2 regions of the Streptomyces sp. NPDC107500 genome follow, and region 1 is predicted to be linked to the other one. Evidence: riboswitches for the same ligand, from Rfam matches in the RefSeq annotation. Region 1 holds a riboswitch; the other holds the start of a gene.
The links. A riboswitch is a leader RNA that binds a small molecule or an ion and turns the genes downstream of it on or off. The one in region 1 is predicted to bind glycine.
Positions count from the first base shown of each region.

Region 2: it holds a riboswitch for glycine, as region 1 does, so the genes downstream of both, gcvT (glycine cleavage system aminomethyltransferase GcvT) here and gcvP (aminomethyl-transferring glycine dehydrogenase) in region 1, are expected to answer to the same signal.

Region 1 is NZ_JBVJPF010000006.1:610,424-615,382, forward strand. Features, by position in the region: gene gcvP (aminomethyl-transferring glycine dehydrogenase) at 1-2,067, opposite strand, end outside; glycine riboswitch at 2,244-2,339, opposite strand; gene ACZ67M_RS26475 (PRC-barrel domain-containing protein) at 2,489-2,866, shown strand; gene ACZ67M_RS26480 (DNA polymerase IV) at 2,910-4,289, opposite strand; gene ACZ67M_RS26485 (MerR family transcriptional regulator) at 4,368-4,959, opposite strand, start outside.
Region 2 is NZ_JBVJPF010000011.1:33,085-38,043, reverse strand. Features, by position in the region: gene ACZ67M_RS35500 (enhanced serine sensitivity protein SseB C-terminal domain-containing protein) at 1-158, opposite strand, end outside; gene ACZ67M_RS35495 (enhanced serine sensitivity protein SseB) at 324-1,100, opposite strand; gene ACZ67M_RS35490 (AAA family ATPase) at 1,175-1,843, opposite strand; glycine riboswitch at 2,022-2,116, shown strand; glycine riboswitch at 2,117-2,233, shown strand; gene gcvT (glycine cleavage system aminomethyltransferase GcvT) at 2,277-3,395, shown strand; gene gcvH (glycine cleavage system protein GcvH) at 3,506-3,883, shown strand; gene glyA (serine hydroxymethyltransferase) at 3,898-4,959, shown strand, end outside.

The DNA of each region.
Region 1 (4,959 bases):
CAGGGCGTTGAGGTTGGCGCCGTCCACGTAGACCTGACCGCCGGCGTCGTGCACCCGGCCGCAGATGTCGGCCACGTGCTCCTCGAAGACACCGTGCGTGGACGGGTAGGTGATCATCAGCACGGCCAGCTCGTCGCGGTGCTGCTCGATCTTGGCGCGCAGGTCCTCGATGTCGATCTCGCCGTCCTCGGCGGTCTTGACGACGACGACCTTCATGCCGGCCATCACCGCGCTGGCCGCGTTGGTGCCGTGCGCGGAGGACGGGATGAGGCAGACGGTGCGCTGCTCGTCGCCGTTGGCCCGGTGGTACCCGCGTACGGCGAGCAGGCCCGCGAACTCGCCCTGCGACCCGGCGTTGGGCTGCAACGAGACCTTGTCGTACCCGGTCACCTCCGCGAGCCGCTCCTCCAGCTCACGGATGAGGGTGAGGTAGCCCTGCGCCTGCTCGGCGGGCGCGAAGGGGTGCAGCGCGCCGAACTCGGACCAGGTGACCGGCTCCATCTCGGTGGTGGCGTTGAGCTTCATGGTGCAGGAGCCCAGCGGGATCATGCCGCGGTCCAGCGCGTAGTCCCGGTCGGCGAGGCGGCGCAGGTAGCGCAGCATCGCGGTCTCGGAGCGGTGCTGGTGGAAGACGGGGTGGGTCAGGAAGTCGTCGGTGCGCAGCTGCGCCTCGGGCAGCGTCTCCGCGGTCTCCGCGTCCAGCGCCTCGATGTCGCCCTCGACGCCGAAGGCGTGCCACACGCCGCCGACCTGGGCGCGCGTGGTGGTCTCGTCGCAGGCGAAGGAGACGTGGTCGGCGTCGACGAGCCGCAGGTTGATGCCGTTCGCGCGGGCGGCGTGCACGACCGCGTCGGCCCGGCCGGGCACCCGCGCGGTGACGGTGTCGAAGTAGGCGCCGTGGACGATCTCGACGCCGCCCGCGGCGAGGCCCGCGGCGGTGATCGAGGCGTACCGGTGGGTGCGCCGGGCGATGGCCCGCAGGCCGTCGGGGCCGTGGTAGACGGCGTACATGCCGGCCATGACGGCGAGCAGCACCTGGGCGGTGCAGATGTTGCTGGTGGCCTTCTCGCGGCGGATGTGCTGCTCGCGGGTCTGCAGGGCCAGGCGGTAGGCCTTGTTGCCGTCCGCGTCCACGGAGACGCCGACGAGGCGGCCGGGCAGGCTCCGCGCGAACTTCTCGTGCACGGCCATGTAGCCGGCGTGCGGTCCGCCGAAGCCCATCGGTACGCCGAAGCGCTGGGTGGTGCCCACGGCGATGTCCGCGCCCAGCTCGCCGGGCGAGGTGAGCAGGGTGAGGGCGAGCAGGTCGGCGGCGACGGTGACGAGCGCGCCCAGCTCGTGCGCCCGCTCGACGACCGGCTTGATGTCGCGCACGGCACCGGAGGCGCCCGGGTACTGGAGCAGGACGCCGTTGATCTCCCGCTCGGCGACCGCGGCCGGGATGCCCTCGCTCAGGTCGGCGACGACGACCTCGACGCCGGTCGGCTCGGCGCGGGTCTGGATCACGGCGATGGTCTGCGGCAGCACGTCCGCGTCGACCAGGAAGAGGCCCTTCTTGTTCTTGCCCATGCGCCGGGAGAGCGCCATCGCCTCGGCGGCGGCGGTGCCCTCGTCCAGCAGGGAGGCACCGGAGGTGGGCAGGCCGGTCAGCTCGGCGACCATGGTCTGGAAGTTGAGCAGGGCCTCCAGGCGGCCCTGGGAGATCTCGGGCTGGTACGGCGTGTACGCGGTGTACCAGGAGGGGTTCTCCATGACGTTGCGCAGGATGACCGGCGGGGTGAAGGTGCCGTAGTAACCGAGGCCGATCATGGAGTCCAGGACCTGGTTGCGGTCGGCCAGCGAGCGCAGCTCGGCCAGCACCTCGGCCTCGGAGCGGGCGCCGGGCAGGTCCAGCGCGTCGGCGTTCTTGATCACATCCGGCACCGCGGCGGCCGTCAGCTCGTCGAGCGAACCGTAACCGACCTGCGCGAGCATCTTGGCCCGGGCCTCGTGGTCGGGGCCGATGTGGCGCTGCTCGAACGGCGCTGCCTGTTCGAGTTCGGTGAGCGGAGTGCGGTGGGCGGTCATTGCGGAGGCCTCCTGGTCTGACGACCTGCGAGGGGCACCACGGCGCGGGTACCCGGTCGGCCTCCCCCTCTGTCATCTCAACCTGAGAGCTTCACCGGGGCGGCCCGAGGGCGTCCCGGCTTTCACCGTCGGTGAGAGCGGAAGCCGTCGACACCCGCTCTGCTTTCCAGAGTGACCTCGTCCGTGCGGTACGTGAGCCTGAGAGATTCCGGGGAGGATTTGCTCCTTCGGCGCCTCCGGTGATCTCCGGAGGACTCTCCCGCGCGGGGTCAGCAGCCGTTTGCCAGCGTACCAGCGAGCCCGCGGCACGAACCTTCGAGTGGCCGACCGGCCATATGTAGTTTTTTGTAGTACTTACGGATGATTCGGCGGGCTGGTGTGCGACCCCAGTGCGGCCAAGTGGTGACCAAGTGGAGGGCCCGTGCGTACTGACATCGACCCGCGGAACCTGATAGGCCGCAAGGCGTTCGACCGCGACGGCACCAGGATCGGCATCGTGGACGAGGTGTACCTCGACGATGCCACCGGCGTGCCCGAGTGGGCGGCCATCCGCACCGGCCTCTTCAGCAGGGACGCCTTCGTACCCCTGGAGCCCAGCGAGCTGGTCGAGGGCGCCCTGCGCGTGCCCTTCGCCCGGGCCCTGATCAAGGAGGCACCGGACTTCGGCGTCGGCCGCCACCTCTCGCCGGAACAGGAACTCCAGCTGTACCACCACTACGGCCTCGACGTGGCCGCCGCTCCCCCGCTCCCCGACCGCGACTTCGGCAAGCTGGCGGGCAAGGGCAACGAGGAGAGCTGACGCTCCGCCCCCACAAAGCTCGCGGCACGTACGGGACGCACGGCTAGCCGGCCACCGGTCTGGCCGGGCCGTCGCCGGGTCTTCGCGTCTCGGACGGAACCAGCGGCAGCGGATCCGCGGGCGTCAGCTCCGGGTCGTCCATCGGAAAGGTCCGCACCCGCCCGGTCCGCGAGTACGGCGTCTCGAAGCGCACGGTGACCCGCCCCAGCCCGCTCCCCTGGACCCACCCGTGCCCGAACCGCGTGTGCCGCACGTCGTGCCCCGACGGCCAGCGGCGCTCCGCGGGTGCCGGGCGGTGCTCCGCGGCGGGCTCGGTCTCCGGCTCCTCGGCCGGTTCCCCGGCCCCGCCTCCCGCCGCCTGCGCGAACAGGTCCTCCTGCGTGTAGTCGGCCAGGCCGCTGACGCCGACCCCGAGCAGCCGCACACCTCCCGTGGTGTCCACCGAGTCCAGCAGCCGGGCGGCGGCCTCCCGCACCACCGCCGGGTCGTCCGTGGGCCCGCGCAGCGTCTCGGAGCGCGTCAGCGTGGAGAAGTCGTATCTGCGCACCTTGAGCACGATGGTCCGCCCGGACAGCCCCGACGCGCGCAGCCGGCGCACGCACCGGTCGGCCAGCCGGCCCACCTCCACGCCGACCCGCACCCGGTCGTGGATGTCCACGTCGTAGGTGTCCTCGACCGACACGGACTTGGCCTCCCGCTCGGCCACCACGGGCCGCTCGTCGAGCGCCAGGGCCATGGCGTACAGGCCGTGTCCGTGCGCCTTGCCCACCAGCCGCACCAACTCGTCCTCGCCCGCCTCGGCCAGTTCCCCGACCGTGGTGATGCCGGCCCGGCGCAGGTGGTCGCCGGTCGCCGGGCCGACGCCGGGCAGGGTCCGCACGGACATGGGCTCCAGCATGGCCCGCTCCGTCCCCGGCGGGATCAGGACCAGCCCGTCGGGCTTGGCCTCCTCGGAGGCGATCTTGGCCAGCATCTTGGAGGCGGCCAGTCCCACGGATCCGGTGAGGCCCGTGGCGGCGCGGATGTCCGTGCGCAGCTTCGTCCCGGCCAGCCGCGCCGACGCCGCGTCCCAGGCCGTCCCACCGGCCTCCAGGTCCACGAAGGCCTCGTCCAGGCTCAGCGGCTCCACCAACGGGGACAGCTCCCTGAGCAGCCGCATCACTTGCTCGCTGATCGACCGGTACAGCTCGAACCGCGGGACGAGATACGCGGCGTTGGGCGCCAGCCGCCTGGCCTGGCCCATGGGCATCGCCGAGTGGACGCCGAAGACGCGCGCCTCGTACGAGCAGGTGGCGACGACGCCTCGCGGCCCCAGGCCGCCCACCACCACGGCCTTCCCGCGCAGACTCGGCTTGGACGCCTGCTCCACCGAGGCGAAGAAGGCATCCATGTCGAGATGCAGGATCGTGGGCGCGGTTCTCACATCTCCGATGCTGCCCTACGCCACTGACAATGCGGCCGCCACCGGCCGGCCCGCGCGCCGGGCGGGCCGGCGCGCCGCTCAGACCGCCCTGTTGCGGCGTCGCGCCAGCTCGTCCGCCGGATTGTGCCCGACCAGGGTCTCCCCCGTGTCGATCCGCTCTCCGTGCAGCTGGGACAGCGCGCTCTCCACGTCCCGCCAGACCACGCCGACGGCGATCCCGAAGATGCCCTGGCCGCCCTGGAGGAGGGCGTGCACCTCGTCGGGGGAGGTGCACTCGTAGACCGTGGCGCCGTCGCTCATCATCGTCATCCGCTCCAGGTCACGGAAGCCGCGCTCCCGCAGGTGCTGGACGGCGGTCCGGATGTTCTGGAGGGACACCCCGGTGTCGAGGAAGCGTTTGACGATCTTCAGCACGACCACGTCGCGGAAGCTGTACAGGCGCTGCGTGCCCGAGCCGTGGGCCGGACGCACACTGGGCTCGACGAGGCCCGTGCGGGCCCAGTAGTCGAGCTGCCGGTAGGTGATGCCGGCGGCCGCGCAGGCCGTCGGCCCGCGGTAGCCGATCTCCTCGGACGTCATGGACGCCGCCCCTCCGCTGGTCGGCACGGCGGCCGGCCGCTGCGGAGCGGAATCGGGCACACCTGCCTGTTGGGCGTACCCCCCGCCCGTG
Region 2 (4,959 bases), on a different contig from region 1:
GGGGAGCCGGCCTGGCCCTGCCACAGCAGCATCCAGACCTGGCCGGAGGTGGGGGTGGCGAGCGCGCGCAGCAGGGCCTCGTAGGCGTCGTAGCGCCCGGGCGTCACCTGGCGCAGCATGTGCTCGACCTGCCCGGTCGTGGTGCCGCTGGCGCTCACGTCTGTGGCCCTTTCTGGAAGTCCCGGTCGTGGAAACAGCTTACGGCTCCGCGGGGTGGGGGGCGCCTATGAGCTCGGGGGGCGCTGTCGTCCTGCGGGTGCGGGTGCGTCGTGGCTTGTCGCGCAGTTCCCCGCGCCCCTGAGGGGCGCTTACCTCAACGGTGTTTACAAGTCCCGGTCGTAGAAAGGGCGGACCCTGTCCCTCATCCAGTCGCAGACGGGGTCCTGGGCGGCCTCCAGGAGGACCAGGTTGACCGGCCACTTCGGCGGGGCGGCGGTGAGGGCGCGGCCCAGGGCGTCCAGGGGGAGGGCTCGGGCGTCGCCCTCCCAGTGGGTGAGTTCGACGCCGACGAACAGGGTGGGGTCGGCGGTCTCGACGGCGGCCAGGCAGCGGCGGGCGGTGCGCACGACGCCGGTGGCGGCGAACTCGGCGGAGGCCGCGGCGAGGAAGTCCACCGGGTCGTCCTGCCAGTCCGGTTCGAAGAGGCGGACCCGGCCGCCGGATGCGGGCCCGTCCAGCGGGGTGCGGCCGGCCCGGCACAGCTCGGCCACGGCGGGCGGCGGCAGCGGGATGCCGACCACGCCCTCCGGGTTCACGGCGATGCCGATCTGCGGGGGCAGGCCGCGGGCGAACTCCGCGGCGGGGGCGACGGTGTACGCCATCTGCGCCCCGGCGACCTGGCGGAGCTGCTCCTCGGAGCTGAACACCGGCACGTAGGCCTGGCCGTCGATCTCCAGGGAGGGCAGGTCGAGGGGGCCGCTGTGCGGGCCGCCGCCGTTCGGCAGGGGGATCCAGAGGAAGCTGCGGCCGAGCACCTCCACGATCCGCCCGCCGGCGCCGGGTATGCCGAGGGAGGCGGAGAGCACCTCCTCCAGCTCGTTGCCGGGCCAACCGCCGTGCGGGTGGGGGTGTGCCTGTGCCGGGAACTCGGGGAAGTCCATCTGCCTACCGCCTGCCTGGTACCGCTGTCCTGGCTGAAAAGGCTAACCCGTTCGGCGCAGCCCCCCGTGGTCCGTCATCCGGTGAACGCGATGCGGCGGAGGTTGTCCGCGGCCGCCCGGTCCAGGACGATCGCCGAGGTGCAGCCGGCCGGCAGGGCGCCTCCGGTCACGGCGCGCAGCAGGCGGGAGTTGGCCGCGCGGTGCCGCAGGAACGCGTACCGCGAGACGCCGCGGCCGCGCTCGCGCTGCCCGGCGAGGGCCTGGTCGGCGCCGACGTCGAGGAGCAGCAGGTGCAGGGTGCCGTCGCGGCGCCGGGCCTCCCGGGCCAGCCAGCCGCGCACCCAGGACTGTGTGCCGCAGTCGTGCACGACGACGCCCTCGCCGGAGCGCAGCGCCTTGCGGAGCCCCGCGTAGTGGGCGAGGCGGACCAGGGGGCGGTAGAGCGCGTACGGCAGGAAGCCCGGCATGCGGCGCTCCCAGCGGTCGCGGGTGTCCTGGGAGTCGATGCGCGGGCCGCGCACGGTGCGCGCCATCAGGGTGGACTTGCCGCTGCCGGGCAGGCCGGTGATCACCACCAGGTCCCGGGGTCCGAAGAGCAGGGCGTGCGGGCCGCGCCCGTCCCGCTCGCGCAGGTCGCGGACGACGGGTGCGGGCCGCTCGGCGCACGACTGCGGGGCCGGGGCGGAGGGCTGCTCGGGCAGCGCGAGGCCCGAGGTCGTGGCGTAGGCCGTGGTCCTGTTCACCGTGATCGTCTCCCCTGGGGCGGTTCACGAGTTCCCATCCCCGTCGAGTGTAAAGAGAAGGTAATGCGCGGGTCTCGCGATTTCGTTCGCTTACTGCCACAAGCCGGTTACAGATCACGGTCTGCCACGAATCGGCCGGTCGTGCAATGATGGCGGCGCCAACTGCATACCGGCCGTTTGAATCCGCGCGGGAGAGTCCCCGGCCACGCCGGGGCGCCGAAGGAGCAAGTCCCTCCCTTGAATCTCTCAGGCCCCCGTTACCGCGCGGGCGAGGCACATCTGAAAAGCGGGCCGCCGTTCGACGGCTGCCCCACCCAAGGTGCAAGCCCTGATCGCCGTACTCCGGTGGTCGTGGCGAACCTCTCAGGTTCCGATGACAGATGGGGAGGACCGACCTCGCCCGTGCCGTCCTGTCCTGGGAGACGACCGACCGATGAGCAGTTCGAACACCCGCCGTACCGCGCTCGACGCCACGCATCGCGCGCTGGGCGCGACGATGACCGACTTCGCCGGCTGGGACATGCCCCTGCGCTACGCCTCCGAGCGTGACGAGCACGTCGCGGTGCGCACCCGGGCCGGTCTCTTCGACCTCTCGCACATGGGCGAGATCACCGTCACCGGGCCGCAGGCCGCCGCGCTCCTTGACTTCGCGCTGGTCGGCAACATCGGCGGCGTGAAGCCGGGCCGCGCCCGCTACACCATGATCTGCCGCGAGGACGGCGGCATCCTGGACGACCTGATCGTCTACCGGCTGGCGGACGCCGAGTACATGGTCGTCGCCAACGCCTCCAACGCGCAGACCGTGCTCGACGCGCTGACCGAGCGGGCGGCCGGTTTCGACGCCGAGGTGCGCGACGACCGCGACGCCTACGCGCTGCTCGCCGTGCAGGGCCCCGAGTCCCCGGGCATCCTCAAGAGCCTCACCGACGCCGACCTGGACGGCCTGAAGTACTACGCCGGTCTGCCCGGCACGGTGGCCGGCGTCCCGGCGCTGATCGCGCGCACCGGCTACACCGGCGAGGACGGCTTCGAGCTGTTCGTGAAGCCGGAGCACGCCGTCGAGCTGTGGCAGGCGCTGACCGAGGCGGGCCAGGGCGTCGGTCTCGTCCCCTGCGGCCTGTCCTGCCGGGACACGCTCCGCCTGGAGGCGGGCATGCCGCTGTACGGGCACGAGCTGAGCACCTCCCTGACGCCCTTCGACGCCGGGCTCGGCCGGGTGGTGAAGTTCGAGAAGGAGGGCGACTTCGTCGGTCGCGCCGCGCTGACCGGGGCCGCCGCCGAGGCCGAGCAGAACCCGCCCCGCGTGCTGGTCGGCCTGATCGCCGAGGGCCGCCGGGTCCCGCGTGCCGGGTACCAGGTCGTCGCCGGCGGCGAGGTGATCGGCGAGGTCACCTCCGGCGCCCCCTCCCCCACGCTGGGCAAGCCGATCGCCATCGCGTACGTCGACGCGGCGCACGCGGCTCCGGGGACCGAGGGTGTGGGCGTGGACATCCGGGGCAGCCACGAGCCGTACGAGGTCGTGGCACTGCCCTTCTACAAGCGCCAGAAGTAGACACTGAGGGCGGACGGCCACCGGCCTCCGCGCGTGTCCTTGCTGCTCAACGGCAGTGTCAGCAGTCCCCCATTCATCAGCAGTCACCCGCGTACAGGAGAATTCAGGCCATGAGCAACCCCCAGCAGCTGCGCTACAGCAAGGAGCACGAGTGGCTGTCGGCCGCCGAGGACGGCGCCTCGACGGTCGGCATCACGGAGCACGCGGCCAACGCGCTCGGTGACGTCGTCTTCGTGCAGCTTCCCGAGGTCGGCGACTCGGTGTCCGCGGGCGAGACCTGCGGCGAACTGGAGTCGACCAAGTCCGTCTCCGACCTGTACTCCCCCGTCTCCGGTGAGGTCACCGAGATCAACGAGGACGTCGTCAACGACCCGTCGCTGGTGAACAGCGCCCCCTTCGAGGGCGGCTGGCTGTTCAAGGTGCGGGTCACGGACGAGCCGGGCGACCTGCTCTCCGCCGACGAGTACACCGCATTCGCCGGCGCCTGAGGAGTCACGGACGCATGTCGCTTCTGAACACACCCCTGCATGAGCTCGACCCCGACGTCGCCGCCGCCGTCGACGCCGAGCTGGACCGCCAGCAGTCCACCCTGGAGATGATCGCCTCCGAGAACTTCGCACCCGTCGCGGTGATGGAGGCCCAGGGCTCGGTCCTGACCAACAAGTACGCCGAGGGCTATCCCGGCCGCCGCTACTACGGCGGCTGCGAGCACGTCGACGTGGTCGAGCAGATCGCCATCGACCGGGTCAAGGCGCTGTTCGGCGCCGAGCACGCCAACGTGCAGCCGCACTCGGGCGCGCAGGCCAACGCCGCCGCGATGTTCGCGCTGCTCAAGCCGGGCGACACGATCATGGGTCTGAACCTCGCCCACGGCGGGCACCTGACCCACGGCATGAAGATCAACTTCTCCGGCAAGCTCTACAACGTGGTCCCGTACCACGTCGGCGAGGACGGCCAGGTCGACATGGCCGAGGTGGAGCGCCTCGCCAAGGAGAGCAGGCCGAAGCTGATCGTGGCCGGCTGGTCGGCCTACCCCCGGCAGCTCGACTTCGCCGCCTTCCGCAAGGTGGCCGACGAGGTCGGCGCCTACCTCATGGTCGACATGGCGCACTTCGCCGGTCTGGTCGCGGCGGGCCTGCACCCGAACCCGGTGCCGCACGCGCACGTGGTCACCACCACGACCCACAAGACGCTGGGCGGCCCGCGCGGCGGTGTGATCCTCTCCACGGCCGACCTGGCCAAGAAGATCAACTCCGCCGTCTTCCCCGGTCAGCAGGGTGGACCGCTGGAGCACGTGGTCGCCGCCAAGGCCGTCGCCTTCAAGGTCGCCGCGAGCGAGGACTTCAAGGAGCGCCAGACCCGTACGCTGGAGGGTGCCCGCATCCTGGCCGAGCGCCTGGTGCGGGACGACGCGAAGGCGGCGGGCGTGTCGGTCCTGACCGGTGGCACGGACGTCCACCTGGTCCTGGTCGACCTGCGCGACTCCGAGCTGGACGGCCAGCAGGCCGAGGACCGCCTGCACGAGGTCGGCATCACGGTCAACCGCAACGCCGTCCCGAACGAC